DNA from 3 places in the Paenibacillus sp. P5_B5 genome. Region 3 is predicted to be linked to each of the others. Evidence: riboswitches for the same ligand, from Rfam matches in the RefSeq annotation. Region 3 holds a riboswitch; each other region holds the start of a gene.

Region 1 (5,742 bases), on a different contig from region 3:
GATTTAATTATATGCTCCCATGATTTCTATATGGAACATGTATGGACGTATGAGGGACGTAAGCGTGAAGGGCAGCTACCACTATTACCAGAGCATAGCGCAGTTGTATTTGATGAAGGACATTTACTTGAGTCAGCTGCGCAGAAGGCGTTGACATACAAGCTTAAGCACTCCGTATTCGAAGAAATTGTCATTCGTTTGTTACAAGGAGAGGTTCGTGAAGATCTTGCTCTTGCAATAGAAGATGCCATAACTCATAGCGAAGTGTTATTTGATCTGTTGCATCAGAATAGCGTAGCTGTGAAGGGTTCAGATCGGAAGGAAATTACTTATACAGATGAGTTAATCTATGCGATTAACCGATTTAGAAGCGCTATTGCACAGATTGAGGAAGAATTGGTACTCGAGAGCGGCGTTTATTCATTGGATGAATATCAGCTTCGGATTGTGGAAGAACATCTGGAGATGATTGGACTTGCATTAAGCTTGTACAGCCGTAAAGATCAATTAATCTCTTGGGTGATGGAGGATACCAATGGGCTTACCCTCGTCATTATGCCCAAAATGGTTAAGGAAGTGTTAGAGGAACGGGTATTCTCTCAGAAAATGCCTGTTGTATTCTCGTCCGCAACACTTTCAATTGAGGATTCATTTCATTATGTAGCTGACAATCTGGGCGTTAAACAATACCTGTCGATGTCAGTACCATCTCCTTATAACTATGCGGAGAAGATGAAAGTATTTGCGCCACAACTCAGCCAAGAAGTGAGCTCTACTGATTTATTCTCAGCAAAAATGAAAGTTGCTATAGCATCTCTTGGGCAATCGGAAGGCAGGGCACTACTCCTCTTCACTTCCAAAGAAGAGTTGAAGCAGTTTAAGCAAGAGATTGGTCGGTATGAAGCATGTCAAGCTATGAAGTTCTGGTTCGAAGGGGATCAGGAAATTAGTCATCTGATATCTGCTTTTCAAAATGATGAGCATAGCGTTTTATGTGCTGTAACCCTGTGGGAAGGTCTCGATATACCAGGCCCGTCTTTGTCTAATGTGATTATTTGGTCATTACCATTTCCTCCGAACGATCCTGTATTCTCTGCCAAGCGTCAAGCTGCCGCTGAGCCATTCACAGAGGTTGATCTGCCATATATGCTGCTTCGCCTTAGACAAGGAATAGGGCGGTTGATCAGATCTAGTGACGATCACGGTGAAGTGACCATTTTGGGACAAGAGCTGCATCATAATGAGCTGGTAAAAGAGAAGATTAAAGAAATCATGCCAACTGGTGTTAGTATGAGTGTGAGTGTGTAACATATAGCCAAAGCTAGCTAAGCCTAGTCTAGATAAAGCCTCCTATGACAGAATATAGTCTGTAGGAGGCTTACTTACGTTATGTAATTGAACTGTATAATACTCCTTTGTCATGACTTTGTAAATCGTATTTTCAAAATAATTAGTGTTTTCATAATTAATTTCCGCCCATTATTGAAGATCCCTTTTAAAACTACGAAATCATGAGTAATAGCGAGCAAATGGTATGCATCTTGTGGATCAATCGTTATTTATGTTCGCAATTATGCTTATTTGGCTCTATCTTGATTGCAGATCGACTTTACAAGTTTTGCTAGCAGGAGTAATATTCAAAACGTGATTTGAATTGATTAAGTTTCGATTCGCTGATCGCTGAATTCCCGCCTATGGGAATCGGGGGAACCAATGGGTGTAGTCATTGTACGATGTGAGAGTCGTGCATGCTGCCTCTGGGGTGAATCTTGTATGTATCCGTGAATTGCGTCACGAAATTATACATACGAGTAGGGCGACTCTCACCGCCCGAATCCGTCAGCTAACCTCGTAAGCGTGGTAACTGGGCATAAGGACGATATTTTGAATTTCTTTGCGTCAATGCTCTATGAGAGAGGATGATGAAGCTTGTGATCGTATAGCCGACCACAGGGCTTAAGTCTCTGTGGTTTTTTAGTACAATTTTTTGAAAATATTGATTCATTTATGAAAATGAATAATGCAATTGTAGTTCTTTATCGCTGAATCTCCGGGTGCAACATTTGGAGAACGGGGGAACCAATCGGTAGCTGATATCCAGCACCATGGGGTGAATCTTCTATATATTAAGAAGCATGACTGAAGTCATGAGATCTTACATATGAAGTAGGGCGACTCTTACGCCCGAATCCGACAGCTAACCTCGTAAGCGTACCAAGAGAGGCAACAATTTCGTGCGAATTAGACACGGCTAATTTAGCTGTGCTCTTCAAAGAGCCACGGGAATCGTTCCTTTCCTGTGGCTCTTTGTCTATTTCACAGTGTTAATTGTTGCTTAAATCATGTCAGGAGGAAAGACAAGTGATTGAGCAGGAAGTAATTCTCGTATCCGCCCCCAATAAAACAGGCGAGAATTTTATGAAACAATTAAAACTTAAAGGGTTACCTTTTATAGCATTATCCAATAACAAAAATGATAGTGACCGAATTAGTAAATTAGGTGCTGAACAAGTTGTAATCGTAGACAGTGGAGGACATGAGACTTGGATAATTCCAGACCTACCGATCGGCAACGTGTATTTGTTTGAAAACAGTTTTAATCTGTGTTGTCGGTATATTCAGATGTGTCGCGGCTGGACTTCTAAACCAATCTACGTCATTACACATAGCTTCAATCCAAGATTAGTGTATCGGGGACTTGGTGCTGAGTATGTGATCTATACACACAACGATGACGTTTCGTTTCTGATTCAGGATGATAGAGGGAGGGAATCCAAATGAATGATCTATATATGGTTCTTCTGCTAGCAGGTACATTTCTCGTGTTTTATGCTTTCTTAGTTTGGTGTGATCGAATTGTTGATGAATCTGGAGGAGAGCGCAAATGATGATCATCGGTATAATTGCTATTTTTGTATTTGTTTATTTAGTTTACGCGCTAGTGAATCCAGAGAAGTTCTAAATATAGGAGGAAGTTAGATGGGCATCATACAAATTATTGCAGTGATTGTGCTGTTAATCCTAATCGTTAAACCTTTAGGTACGTATATCTATCATATTTTTTCAAATCAAGCTAACCGTACCGACAAAATATTTGGTCCAATTGAGAATGTCATATACCGATTGATCGGACTCAAGAATCGTGCTGAAATGTCATGGAAACGATATGCACTCACTTTAATTGCAGTCAATATAGCTTTAGTGGCAGTGAGTTATTTGATTCTACGGATCCAGCAGATTTTACCGCTCAATCCAAGTGGAATCTCCAATATGGAATCAACACTTTCATTCAATACAGTCATTAGCTTCATGACGAATACAAACCTGCAGCATTATAGTGGTGAAACAGGATTAACCTATTTCTCACAAATGGCCGTGATTATCATGATGATGTTCACTTCTGCCGCAACCGGTATTATTGTAGCTATTGCATTTATCCGGGGATTAACTAGTAAAGGCAAAACGCTCGGTAATTTTTTCGTAGACTTTGTCAAAGCACATATTCGCTTACTAATTCCACTCGCGATTATCGTGACTCTAGTTCTAGTAGCATTAAAAGTACCTCAAACCTTCAGTCCTAGCATTCAAGCAACAACAATTGAAGGGCAAACACAGCAAATACCTGTTGGACCTGTCGCTTCACTAGTTTCGATCAAGCATTTAGGTACGAATGGGGGTGGATTCTTCGGAGTCAATTCATCTCATCCATTTGAGAATCCGAGTCCACTAACGAATGTACTAGAAATTTTGTCGATGTGGTGTATACCAGCTGCACTGACCTTCACATTTGGTAAATTCGCTCGCAATAAGAAGCAAGGCTGGATTATTTTTGGCACGATGCTATTCTTGTTCGTCTCGTTCTTATCGCTTGCTTATTATTCGGAGAGTCAGGGAAATCCTGCAATTAACGCACTCGGTATAAATGCAACTCAGGGTAGTATGGAAGGTAAGGAAGTTCGATTCGGTATTCCGCAATCCGCCTTGTTTACAACCGTTACAACAGCAGCTACCACGGGGTCAGTTAACAATATGCACGATACATTGACGCCACTTGGCGGACTCGTCCCGCTAGGATTAATGATGTTAAATAGTGTTTTTGGCGGCGATGGTGTTGGACTTGTGAACATGCTCATGTATGCCATTCTAGCCGTATTCCTTTGTGGATTGATGGTTGGACGTACACCTGAGTTCTTGGGTCGCAAAATTGAAGCACGAGAGATGAAGCTTATAGCAATTGCCATATTAGTGCATCCGCTCATCATTCTAGGACCAACAGCTATTGCTTTGGTATCCGATTTAGGAACCGCAGCAATTACGAACACAGGGTTTCATGGTATATCCCAAGTTCTCTATGAATACACATCCTCTGCTGCAAACAACGGATCAGGATTTGAAGGACTAGGGGATAACACACCATTCTGGAATATTACAACAGGGCTCGTTATGTTGCTTGGACGATATATTTCGATCATCGCACTGCTAGGTGTTGCAGGATCACTAGTTAATAAACAATGGGTTCCAGAAACAATCGGTACTTTCCGTACAGACAATAAAATGTTTATGGGAATTCTGATTGCTACGGTATTGATTATTGGCGCTTTAACGTTCTTACCTGTTCTTGTATTGGGACCAATTGCTGAGTTTTTAACATTACGCTAGTCGATGAGGTGAAATAGAATGAGTTCAAACCGAAAGAATATGATATCAAGCGGCATGATTAATCATGCATTAAAAGATAGTTTTATTAAACTTAATCCAATCACAATGATGAAGAATCCTGTGATGTTCGTAGTTGAAATGGGTACAATTGTCGTTCTATTAATGACGATATGGCCTGGATATTTTGGAACACAGGATAGTGCCCGATTTAATTTCGTTGTGTTCTTAATCTTGCTTTTTACCGTTTTATTCGCGAATTTTGCAGAAGCACTTGCAGAAGGTCGGGGCAAAGCGCAGGCTGATTCGCTCAAAAAATCGAAAAAAGAAATTACAGCTAATAAGGTTATTGGCAGCGGAATTAAAGTAGTTCCTTCCACAGAACTGCGCAAGGGAGATATTGTTATCGTCTCGCAAGGTGAGATGATTCCTGGTGATGGGGATGTCATTGAAGGTCTTGCATCTGTTGATGAATCAGCGATTACAGGCGAATCAGCACCTGTCATGAAAGAAGCTGGCGGCGACTTCAGTTCGGTAACCGGTGGTACTCGTGTACTGAGTGACCAGATTAATGTTAGGATTACAAGCGATCCAGGTGAATCATTTATCGATCGAATGATTTCCTTAGTTGAAGGTGCGAAGCGTCAGAAAACACCTAATGAAATTGCATTGAACACTTTATTAACGACCTTAACACTTATTTTTCTCATTGTTGTCATCACTTTAGCACCAATTTCTAAGTATATCGGAATTAATCTTGAAATACCGATTCTGATCTCCTTGCTCGTATGTCTAATTCCGACGACCATTGGTGGTTTGATATCAGCAATCGGGATTGCAGGTATGGACCGAGTGACACAGTTTAATGTAATTGCGATGTCAGGTAAAGCAGTCGAAGCATCAGGCGATATCAATACGATGATTCTAGATAAAACGGGAACAATCACCTACGGGAACCGAATGGCAAGTGAATTCATACCGGTCGGTAATCATAATTTGTCCACATTAGCAGAATGGGCTGCAATTAGTTCTCTTAAGGATGAAACGCCTGAAGGCAGATCTGTTCTTGAGCTAATGAAGAAAGAG
Region 2 (5,742 bases), on a different contig from region 3:
AGGCAGCATGCAAGAAGCAAATCGCGGAAGAAGCCAATCAGGCTATACGAGCCAAAATTCGCACTTACCATATTGATGATAAAGCATTTTATGATGGCTTTTCATTTGAAGATATACTCGAAAAAGATTTGGACCGTATTGATGCTGTGCATCAAATGAATCAATACATCAAAACAACAACAAATTTAGGTTTGCAGACAAAAGGCTTATACTTGTGGGGACCATTTGGAACAGGCAAAACATTCCTGATGTGTTACATGCTTTACAAGCTTGCTCAAGAAGGGTATACCAGTGCAATTGTTTATATGCCAGAGTTTGCTGAGGATCTTAAAGGGATGTTTGGTGATAATCAGAAGCTCAGAGAAACAATTGAGGCGCTCAAGGAAACGGATCTTTTAGTATTTGATGATATTGGGGCCGAGAATTTGAATCCATGGTTAAGAGATCATGTTCTTGGTGCGATTCTTAACTATCGGATGAACCGCAAGCCAACTTTCTATACATCTAATTTTAACTTACAAAGTTTAGAGACGCATTTTTCATTTACATCGAAGGATGGCGGAGAGATAGAAAAAGGGCAGCGCATCATGGAGCGGATTCGGTCATTTGTAGACACTGTCGAGGTTGAAGGTACTAATAAGCGGGGATAAAGAGTTAGAATAAACAAAGACCATGTTCGCGAACGAGAAGGACTCGTGATTCGCTAAACATGGTCTTTGTTTGTGTTCAAGAATTTATTGCGGTTGCAGGCTATTAGCCAATAAGTAACTTAATAACTACAGCTACAACAAATACAACCGTTAAAACTCCAAAAAATCCACCGAAACCTACCATCAAATCAATAAAGTCATTGCGTGGTTCCTCATTGATATGTTGTTCAGGATGATTGTATTTACTCATCGTTATACCTCCAGGCGAACTTATCATTATAATCAGTATACTTAAACTAATGGTTTATTGTAAAGGAATAGAAGTGACAATTATAAGAACATCAATGATTTACATCACAGCTGACCTTGGTTTGAAAATAGAATCGGTTGTGGTATACTTTAGTTATTATTAATGATGACTTTAAAGCAAATGCTAATGAAGTAAACTTACTTCGTAAAAGTCTTAGGAGGGTTATAATATGGCGATAGTAAATGTGAACGATCAATCATTCAAGGCAGATGTAGAAAGCGGTGGCACTGTACTTGTAGACTTCTGGGCTCCATGGTGCGGTCCTTGTAAAATGATTGCTCCTGTATTAGAAGAATTAGCAACAGAAGTTACTTCAACGATTGCAAAGGTTAACGTTGATGATAATCCAGAATCAGCAGCTCGTTTTGGCGTTATGAGTATTCCTACTCTAATCGTGTTCAAAGACGGCCAACCTGTAGATAAAGTAGTTGGAGTTCAATCCAAAGATGCACTCAAAAACCTTCTTGCACGTCATCAATAATTAAAATCATAATGGATTTTAAGCTCTTTTTCGGGAATACCGAAGAAAGGGCTTTTTTTGTGTATAAGATTGGTTGAGATTATAAGGTTATTCTTGGTATCTAAAGAGGTCCTGTAAAAATTCAAATTTTCTGCTATGCTAGGGTGAAGGAGTGTGATTATGTATTATGACAGGTACGAAAACAGCACCAGAAGATGAACAGTATAAAGAACTAATTCGGCATAAACTGTCGCTTCTTCCTGATCAACCCGGCTGTTACTTAATGAAAAATAGTGAAGGAACCATCATATATGTAGGTAAAGCAAAGGTATTGAAAAATCGTGTGCGTTCTTATTTTACAGGATCACATGATGCCAAAACACAGCGTCTAGTTCTTGATATTCGTGATTTTGAATATATCGTAACATCCTCTAACATGGAGGCACTCATTCTAGAGTGCAACTTGATCAAGCAGCACTTGCCACGTTACAACGTGCTGCTTAAGGACGATAAGACGTTCCCTTATATCAAGGTAACGAATGAACCGCACCCGCGTCTGGAAGTAACGCGGCGTGTTGTGAAGGATAAGGGCAAATACTTTGGCCCTTATCCGAATGCGTTTGCTGCCCAGCAGACGAAGCGACTGCTGGATAAGCTCTATCCGCTGCGCAAATGCCGGAAACTGCCAGACAAGGTGTGTTTATATTATCACCTTGGACAGTGTCTTGCGCCGTGCGCGTTTGACGTGACAGCAGCGCAGAATGATGCGCTGGTGAATGAGATTGTCCGCTTTTTGAATGGCGGACATGATGCTGTTAAGGCAGATCTGACGGAGAAAATGCTCAAAGCTTCGGAAGATCTTGAATTCGAACGGGCTAAAGAACTGCGTGATTTAATCCAGTATATTGATGCTGTGATGGAGAAGCAGAAGATTACGATTAACGACACCCTTGATCGGGATGTCTTCGGATATAGCGTAGACAAGGGCTGGATGAGTGTGCAAATTCAGTACATGCGTCAAGGGAAAATGATTGAACGTCATGTATCACTATTCCCATTCTACGGTGAAGAGTACGATGATTTCATTACGTATGTGACGCAGGTTTATAGTGAGAATCCCGCTTTACCAAAGGAAATTTTCTTGCCGATGCCTCCATCGAAGAATGTGGATGAGCCTGAAACAGTAATTGATGCTAATGAGATTAATAATGGTGTTAATGTTGTTGTTAATGATGCTGTTAATGATGATGTCGCTGATGATGCTGATGTTAATAATGCTGATGAAAATACTATTGTTAATGATGATGTTGCAGCAGCCTCCGATGCGAATGATATCAAGAATTCGCTTGAAAGCTGGCTGAAGGTGAAGGTACTCTTCCCGAGGCGGGGTCTAAAAAAGCAAATGGTTGATATGGCAACCAGCAATGCTGAAGTCGCACTTCAGGATAAGTTCCGATTATTGGAGCGAGATGAGCAGCGTACATTGGGAGCAACATCAGGACTTGGAAGCTGGTTAGGAATTAACCATGTCGGAAGAATTGAAGCCTTTGATAACTCCAATATTCAAGGAACAGATGCAGTATCTGCAATGGTTGTATTCACCGACGGGAAGCCAGACCGTAAACAATATCGCAAATATAAAATTCGCACAGTGCAGGGACCAGATGACTATGAATCCATGCGCGAGGTTATTAGACGCAGATATGAACGTGCGCTTAAAGAGAATTTGACGCTGCCCGATTTAATTATTGTTGACGGTGGTAAGGGTCAAATGTCAGCTGCGCTAGATATACTTGAGAATGAGTTAGGCCTATACATTCCTGTATGCGGACTTAAGAAGGATGAGAAGCATAAGACCTCCCAGCTGTTAATTGGAGATCCTGTAAAAGTAGTTCAGCTACCTAGAGATTCCCAAGAATTCTATCTCTTACAGCGAATTCAGGATGAAGTCCATCGCTTTGCAATTACATTTCATAGACAAACACGATCGAAATCAATGGTATCCTCTCAGCTTGATGCGATTCCAGGGATCGGAGAGAAACGTCGTAAGAAGCTGCTCTTGCATTTTGGTTCAGTCAAAAAAATGAAAGAAGCAAGTGTAGATGATTTTCATGAAATTGGGATTGGAGATAAGCTAGCTAAACAAATTCTGGATGCATTGAATGAACCTAAGGAAAATACGGAACAATAAATTCAATAAAGCTTTCAGACAGATTAGATAACGCAAGCAAATAGCAAATATAATGAGATATACAAGGATATAGCTTTACTTTACTCTATAAAACAAGTTGAATCTGTTCATATCGCCTGATTTCAGTGAATCAAGCTATTGTAAACCTATGAACCAAGCGATATAATTCAAATCAATTGAATAAAAAGCCGAATTTCTAGAAGAGAAAACGGGGGAACCAATATTAGGGGTGAATTTTGTTAGATTGATCCATAAAGGTGATCAGTCTATCAATTAGGGCGTAACTGCCGTCCGAATCCGTCAGCTAACCTCGTAGGCTATGTGTCAGTTAACTATACGTTGACACTAGTTTCAGGTGTCTTTTTTTTGTTTTTGGGTAAGAGTTTATTAGTTTCACTTCTTATTGTAGGGGGATATATGAAAGTTAAGCGCAAGATTCGTAGATTATCACCGTCTCAAATTTTAGTTATTGGTTTTGCTTTAATTATTCTAATTGGGGCGTGTTTACTAGCACTACCGATTGCATCAGCAAATGGTCAATCATTAAGTTTTATCGATGCGTTGTTTACGGCTACCTCAGCAACCTGTGTGACAGGGTTAGTAGTGGTAGATACAGGAACCTCGTTCACGATGTTTGGGCAAGTCGTCATTATCTGTCTTATTCAAATTGGCGGATTAGGTTTTATGAGCTTTGCAACGATGTATGCACTCATGCTACGCAAGAAAATCTCGCTTCGAGAACGATTGCTGCTTAAAGAAGCAGTCAATGCAGGTTCTATGGAAGGCATCGTGCGATTGTTTCGCAAGCTATTGATATACTCGCTTATGATAGAAGGGGTAGCAGCCGTTATCTTTTCGATTCGTTGGTCATTCGATTTAGGAATAGCCAAAGGAATTTACTATGGCATTTTTCATGCGATTTCAATGTTCAATAATGCGGGGTTCGATTTATTTGGAGGAGTCTCGGGACAGTTCTCCTCATTAACGAAGTACTCGAATGATTTCGTTGTTAACGTAGTGGCTATGAGTCTGATTATACTAGGTGGTATTGGTTTTATTGTTATGGCTGACGTAGTTGAGAATCGATCATTCCGGAAGTTCTCCCTACATACTAAGGTTGTTTTAACAACCACTGGATTCTTAATCGCATTTGGTGCAATTGTTATTTTTATATTCGAATACTCGAATACGAAGACGTTTGGATCGCTTGATACAGGCGGTAAAATATTAGCTTCATTCTTTCAATCGGTAACTCCTCGAACGGCGGGAGCTAACACGGTTGATATTGGTGCGTTAAGACAAGCAACACAATTCTTTATCATTATTCTGATGTTCATTGGTGCATCTCCGGGTTCTACTGGTGGAGGGATTAAGACAACAACTTTCACCGTGATGGTGGGTGCTGTCATTTCTATGATCCGCGGTAAAGAAGATATTGTCCTCTTTCGTTATCGTCTAGCTAAGGATCGCATTCTGAAATCTATTACCTTAACTATATTCGCACTCGGTCTTGTTGTCTTCGTATCAATGGCACTCTCTGCGACGGAAGATAGCGCATTTCTAGAAATTTTGTTTGAAGTTACTTCAGCATTTGGAACTGTTGGACTAACAATGGGACTGACACCTGATTTAACTCTTATTGGGAAAATATTGATTTTACTTACCATGTTTGTCGGTCGACTAGGGCCACTTACACTTGCTATTGCAGTCGGGCCTAAAACTGAAAGAGAACTATTTCGATATCCTGAGGGTAAAGTTACAATAGGTTAAGAAGGTAAAATAACGATTGGTTAACATTATAATTTGGAACTTAATAATTTGGTATGTATTATGAAAGGATTGAAGAGAAAACAAATGGTTGATAAACAATATGCCGTAATTGGCTTAGGGCGCTTTGGTTCATCATTGTCTCGCGAACTTATTAAGCTCGGATACGAAGTGCTTGGTATCGATGTTAATGAAGAGAGAGTTAACGAGATGAGCAATGTACTAACTCATACTGTTGTTGCAGATTGCACGGATGAAGAGGTTCTTCGATCACTTGGAATCCGTAATTTTGACTGTGTGGTTGTAGCGATCGGCAATGATATCCAAGCAAGTATACTTACGACAATCGTACTTAAGGATTCCG
Region 3 (5,742 bases):
CAGGAATATCATAGTGTGTGCGAATTTCTTCACATAGCTGCCAACCATTCTTGATCGGCATCATCACATCAACAACTGCTAGATGAATGTTCTCTTGTTCAAGTATTGCTGCAGCAGCACCGCCATCTTCAGCTTCATGTACCGTATAGCCTTCTCTTTTTAGTAGCAGGCCTACAAGCTCCCGAATATGTGGATCATCATCAGCGATGAGAATCTGTCTACTCATGTTATTCCCACCTATGGTTTAGACTTGGTTTCCCTTACAGATTATCTTTAAACATTATGATTTGCAAGTTCAATGTTAGAGACATGCTCGAATATGTGACTAAAATTATTCTTATTAATAGCACTTTGCTTATCAACTTCAATTATTTAATTTTGAATTGATGAGCTGTTTGCTGCAGAGTTTCAGCTAAATGGCTAATTGAGTCAGCAGATGCAACAATGTTCTCCATTGACGCAAGTTGTTCCTCCGTATAGCTTGATATGGATTCAGTCGTGTTAGCGGTGTTCTCAGACATTCGCTTCATTTCTTGCAAGGACGCTGCAACCTGCTGTGCTCCCGCGGATAGCTCCTGTGAAGCGGCGGATGCGTCTTGAATAAGAGTCACAGTATTCTTCGTCGCTTGATGAATCCGATTAAAGGCTTCTCCTGTTTTTATTACGGATTCAACTCCAATATTCACTTCTATTTCACTTCTATGCATTTCTGTTACAACAAATGTGATGTTGCCTTGAATACTGCTAATGAGCTCCGATACTTGCAGTGCAGAATGATTAGAGCGATCTGCAAGTTTCCGAACCTCGGAAGCAACTACAGCGAAGCCTTGACCCGCTTCCCCAGCTCGAGCCGATTCAATCGCAGCATTGAGTGATAATAATCTTGTCTGATTAGCGATTTCTGTAATGACTTGAACGATTGAACCAATCTGCTGTGAGCGATCATTAAGCTGCTCAATAACGATCGATAAATCACTGATCGTGGCATGTAGAGAAGTCATTTTCTCTGTAGTCTCAGCTATAAATAAACTACCTTGATCAGCTTCATTAGCCATACTTTCAGATACACCAAGTGTAATGGTAGATGTCTCTGAAATCCGCTGGATAGCTGCCGCCATCTCTTCCATTGCATTTGCATTCTCCTCAACACTTCTGGCTTGTGTGTGAGTGAGTAACGAAATTTGCTGGACGGAAGAAGAAATATGGTTGCTCGCTTCCGTTACTTCATGTGTTGATTGAGCTAAAGCCCCGAGCTTCTGTGATACTTGATCAGAGCTTGTGCTGATTTCTGTTACAAGCTTAAGAATGTTCTGACGCATGAGTGAGAACATTCTTCCGAGTTGTCCGAGCTCATCCTGATTCTTGATGAGTAGGAAGTCACCCGTAAGATCACCTTTTGCGATTTGCACCGTTTGTTCACTTACAATAGAGAGTGGCTTAGCTATATGCCTAGCGAATAAATAGGAAAATAGTAGACCTGCCAAGAAGCAACTCGCAAGTGTGATGAGAAGGGTCTTAAGGATATTGGTGAGTCCTTGGTTGTAATCCTGCATATAGGATCCAGCAGAGACAATCCAGCCCCAATTCTCGTAATACGCACTGTATACTACCTTGAGCGCCTCCTTTTCGGAATTCGGTAAAGGCCAGTTATATTTGGTTAATCCGCCACCGCTTTTCGCTTTAGCGATAACGTCTTGGATATAGTAGAAACCGTCACTTGTTTTTCTGTCCCATATGCTTTGACCTTCTAGCTTTGGATGTGCCAGCAGCATACCTTGATCATCAAGTACGTAATAGTACCCGTGCTCACCCAAATCAATATCTTTATTGATCGTTCTTATACCCCCCTGCTTAGAATCAAGTAAGGCTGTTTTCACTTTTTCTTGTGCTTCTTCTTTAGATAAAGTTCCATTCTTTACGGATTCATCAAATGAGGTAATCAGAGCAAGTGCCATGGCTACGTTATTTTGAATGTTTTTTTCAATAAGTGTGTTTGTTTCCTTGGATGACGATTGATAACTGATTGTTCCGATAATAATTATTGGAACGATTAACAGAATTAAACATGCAGTAAGGAGTTTGGTGCGAATCGTTATTGTAGGTTGTAATGATTTATCTTTGCTCATATAGTTCTCCTCCAGTTTATTCCAGTTTCTTCTTGCTATAGCAGTAACAATGCCATTTACACCCAGTATTTCGACAAATTCCTACAAAGACCTTTTGATAATGAATAATAATTTTCAGACATATGTTAATTTTGTGACTTAATAGAGTAATTATTTGATTATTTTAATAATCGCGTCAACTAGTTGAATACAACCATATCTACCATTAATTTGGGAATGAAAGAGTTGGTAGAGGATGTTACTATGGTTTAGTACCACAATCAAGTCGAAGCTCATTGAGCGCGGGGGAACCGTTGTTTTTGTGGGGTGAAACCATTTGATATGGTAGAGGATTGCTCTTTATCTCGAACCCGTCAGCTAACCTCGTAGGCTACCAAAGGAGAGTAAGATATGAAAAAGAGTTTTAAGAAAGTAGCAGTAACAAGTTCGCTAGCATTAGTTATGATGGTGTCGGCTGGAGCTGGAGCAGCATCCGCCGCTACAAATAATTCGTGTCAGTTGCCAGATAATGAGTCTGCTAATCAGATCATAAAGAAGATTAATAGTGATCTTCAGACGAAAATTAAAAATCCGGAATTCGGAAACATTCATATTGTATGGCCTCCGCAATGGAAGGATTCGGTTACAGGTAAGCCAGGTACCGGTACTAAGCCGGGCACAGGTACTAAACCAGGTACAGGTACTAAGCCGGACACAGGCACGAAGCCTGATACAGGCACTAAGCCAGGAACAGGTACTAAACCAGATACGGGCACTAAGCCGGATACAGGCACTTCTCAATTTACACAAGAGGTTGTTAAACTTGTTAATGATGAGCGGGCAAAAGTTGGTGCTAAGCCACTAACTATGGACACAGCTCTTTCAAATATGGCGCTAGATAAAGCAAAGGATATGTACACTAATAATTATTTTGATCATAATTCACCAAGATACGGTTCACCATTCGATATGATGAAGTCTTATAACATTTCTTATCGCACAGCGGGTGAGAACATTGCTAAAGGGCAGCGTTCTCCAGCGGATGTTATGAAAGCCTGGATGAACAGTGCGGGTCATAAGGAAAACATCCTAAACCCTAACTTTACGAAAATAGGTGTAGGATATTATCAAGGTGTATGGGTACAAGAGTTCATAGGTTAATTTCAATAGAGACTAACGTTAGGCATGAAATATGTCTTTCGTTAGTCTTTTTTTTGTGAATATATCAGCATATGTTTTGGCGGTTATCGATAAATTGATTAAATTTTTCGATTATCGTAGAATTACTATCTATATAAGATGTTAGATTATTATGCTGAATGATATGGGGGGGATTCAATGTTTCGGATCATAGAGGACAACGGTGAGAATATAGAAGCCAAAAAGCAAGTAAGAACTGGATTATCACAATTTAATCGAAACCATATTTCAGAGCGTCTGAGAGAGCAGCATCAAGAAGTGAACTTCTTCGTGCTTGACGAAGAGAGTGGTCAGGTATGTGGCGGAATGATAGGTCGTAATTTCTGGGATGTCTTAGCGATTGAAATTCTATGGCTAGATGAGAAACTGAGGAAGCGTGGCTATGGTGCTAAGCTGATTCAGATGGCAGAGGATAAAGCGAAGGAACTGAAATGCTCGATGATTAAATTGGACACTCTCAGCTTTCAAGCACTTGGTTTCTATCAAAAACAAGGGTTTGAAGTATATGGACAAATTGAGGGTGTTGCAGGCGAGCATACGCACTATTATCTAGTTAAAAAGTTATAAAATAACCGACTCCGTCTTGCATTAGTGGACGGAGTCGGTTCATTATGTATGTTCCGCTTACCCACCGCATATGGTGATATAAACGGGTAAAGCGGGTGTATTTAGTATGCAAATAATTCCAACAAAACAATTACGAGATGTATATATCATTGAACCTGCAAGCTATGAAGACCCACGTGGCTTCTTTATGGAGAGCTATAATTCACGAGAGTTTCAAGATGCAGGGATTAACATCGCATTCGTTCAGGACAACCATTCTTTATCCAAGGAAGCGGGTGTGCTAAGAGGTCTACATTATCAGCTCAAGCCCAAAGCACAGACTAAACTGGTGAGAGTCTTAACAGGCGCCATCTATGATGTAGCGGTAGATCTACGCAAAGACTCACCAACATTCGGTCATTGGACAGGTGTAGTTCTTAGTGAAGCGAATAAGAGACAATTGTTGATTCCCAAAGGATTTGCTCATGGCTTCTGTACACTTGTTCCCAATACACAAGTATTCTACAAGGTTGATGAATATTATTCACCGAATTGTGATAGGGGAATAGCTTGGAATGATGAGTTTATCGGGATTGATTGGCCAATCGCGAAGCCGATCCTATCCATTAAGGATCGAGATCTACCTATATTAGAGTTAGCAGAAATTAATTTTGTATGATCGTGAGCTTCTGCTCAGCAGGAATACGAGAGCTTGCTTGCGGAATCATTTCGGGATAGCCCATTTGGAGTAGTCCAACAACACGCTCGTTAGCTTCGATCTGAAGTGCTTCACGGAATTGTGCGGATTTCGTGTATCCACTTGTTTTCCATACCATACCGATACCTTGTTCCCATGCAGCGAGTTGGAAATTCTGAATAAGGCTAGCTGTAGCTGCATAATCTTCTTCTCTGCGTACAGGATTCTCGTCTTCTCTGACAACAACAACTAGATGAACAGGAACGTTATTAACCAAATTGTTATAGGTCTTCTCGCCAATTTTCTCCTTATTCTCCGCTGTGAAAGAATCGAGAACAGCGTTAGCTAATCGCTTCTTTCCTTCCCCTTGTACAAGAATGAATCTCCAAGGCTCTGAAAGCTTATGATTTGGGGCCCAGATAGCCACATTTAATAATTCTATAATCATATCGGTTGAGAAGGGAAGGTCTTTAAATTTGCTCACCGAACGTCTTTCTTTAATAATGCTTTGTATTGTTTTCAAAAGGAAAATCCTCCATTTCAATATGTGCTTAGATTAGTGATAATAATTCTCAATACATACTCAATAATATATGATTGTGTATGTTGGATGTCAAGTATTATGATTAAATCACTACCTTGCATTGTTCACTACTGTGTGATATATTTATTTTACAGTAGTGAGTATAGTTCAGTACTATGAATTCTAAACAACGTAAGATAAAGTGGAGGATGTCATGAATGTTATTGTACAATTTAAAAAAGGTGTATTGGAACTCTGTGTACTTGTTCTAATTAGCAAGAAGGATCAATATGGTTACGAACTTGCTCAGCAGCTCTCTAAATATATTGAAGTGGCTGAAGGAGCCTTATATCCGCTACTGCGTAGGCTAGTTAAGGAAGGCTATTGTACGACTTATTTACAAGAGTCTAATGAGGGACCACCACGTAAGTATTATAAGTTAACTGAGTTAGGCGAAGGGTATTTAAGCTTAATGGTTGCAGAATGGAAACAATTTGTGACTGGGATAAACAACTTGTTAGAGGATGGGGAGAGAGATGAATAAAGCGCAATATATGGGGATACTTGAACAGCAATTAGCAAGACTTCCCATCTCGGAGAGAAATGAATTATTGTATGAATATGAAGCTCATTTTACCTTTGGGTTACAAAATGGCAAGTCTGAGGCAGAA

What was found. A riboswitch is a leader RNA that binds a small molecule or an ion and turns the genes downstream of it on or off. The one in region 3 is predicted to bind cyclic di-AMP.
Region 1: another riboswitch for cyclic di-AMP. It lies ahead of AC1DOK_RS15490 (hypothetical protein); the one in region 3 lies ahead of AC1DOK_RS08025 (CAP domain-containing protein).
Region 2: another riboswitch for cyclic di-AMP. It lies ahead of AC1DOK_RS16465 (TrkH family potassium uptake protein); the one in region 3 lies ahead of AC1DOK_RS08025 (CAP domain-containing protein).

What each region holds. Positions count from the first base shown of each region.
Region 1 covers NZ_JBFULK010000011.1:85,185-90,926, forward strand. The annotation lists gene AC1DOK_RS15485 (ATP-dependent DNA helicase) at 1-1,308, shown strand, start outside; cyclic di-AMP (ydaO/yuaA leader) riboswitch at 1,669-1,874, shown strand; cyclic di-AMP (ydaO/yuaA leader) riboswitch at 2,031-2,228, shown strand; gene AC1DOK_RS15490 (hypothetical protein) at 2,362-2,781, shown strand; gene kdpF (K(+)-transporting ATPase subunit F) at 2,888-2,962, shown strand; gene kdpA (potassium-transporting ATPase subunit KdpA) at 2,980-4,659, shown strand; gene kdpB (potassium-transporting ATPase subunit KdpB) at 4,678-5,742, shown strand, end outside.
Region 2 covers NZ_JBFULK010000012.1:95,265-101,006, forward strand. The annotation lists gene dnaI (primosomal protein DnaI) at 1-650, shown strand, start outside; gene AC1DOK_RS16450 (YqzM family protein) at 754-900, opposite strand; gene trxA (thioredoxin) at 1,130-1,441, shown strand; gene uvrC (excinuclease ABC subunit UvrC) at 1,608-3,611, shown strand; cyclic di-AMP (ydaO/yuaA leader) riboswitch at 3,788-3,944, shown strand; gene AC1DOK_RS16465 (TrkH family potassium uptake protein) at 4,029-5,381, shown strand; gene AC1DOK_RS16470 (potassium channel family protein) at 5,466-5,742, shown strand, end outside.
Region 3 covers NZ_JBFULK010000005.1:43,450-49,191, forward strand. The annotation lists gene AC1DOK_RS08015 (response regulator) at 1-226, opposite strand, end outside; gene AC1DOK_RS08020 (methyl-accepting chemotaxis protein) at 369-2,126, opposite strand; cyclic di-AMP (ydaO/yuaA leader) riboswitch at 2,380-2,513, shown strand; gene AC1DOK_RS08025 (CAP domain-containing protein) at 2,517-3,266, shown strand; gene AC1DOK_RS08030 (GNAT family N-acetyltransferase) at 3,444-3,872, shown strand; gene rfbC (dTDP-4-dehydrorhamnose 3,5-epimerase) at 3,979-4,530, shown strand; gene AC1DOK_RS08040 (nitroreductase family protein) at 4,517-5,071, opposite strand; gene AC1DOK_RS08045 (PadR family transcriptional regulator) at 5,286-5,615, shown strand; gene AC1DOK_RS08050 (DUF1700 domain-containing protein) at 5,608-5,742, shown strand, end outside.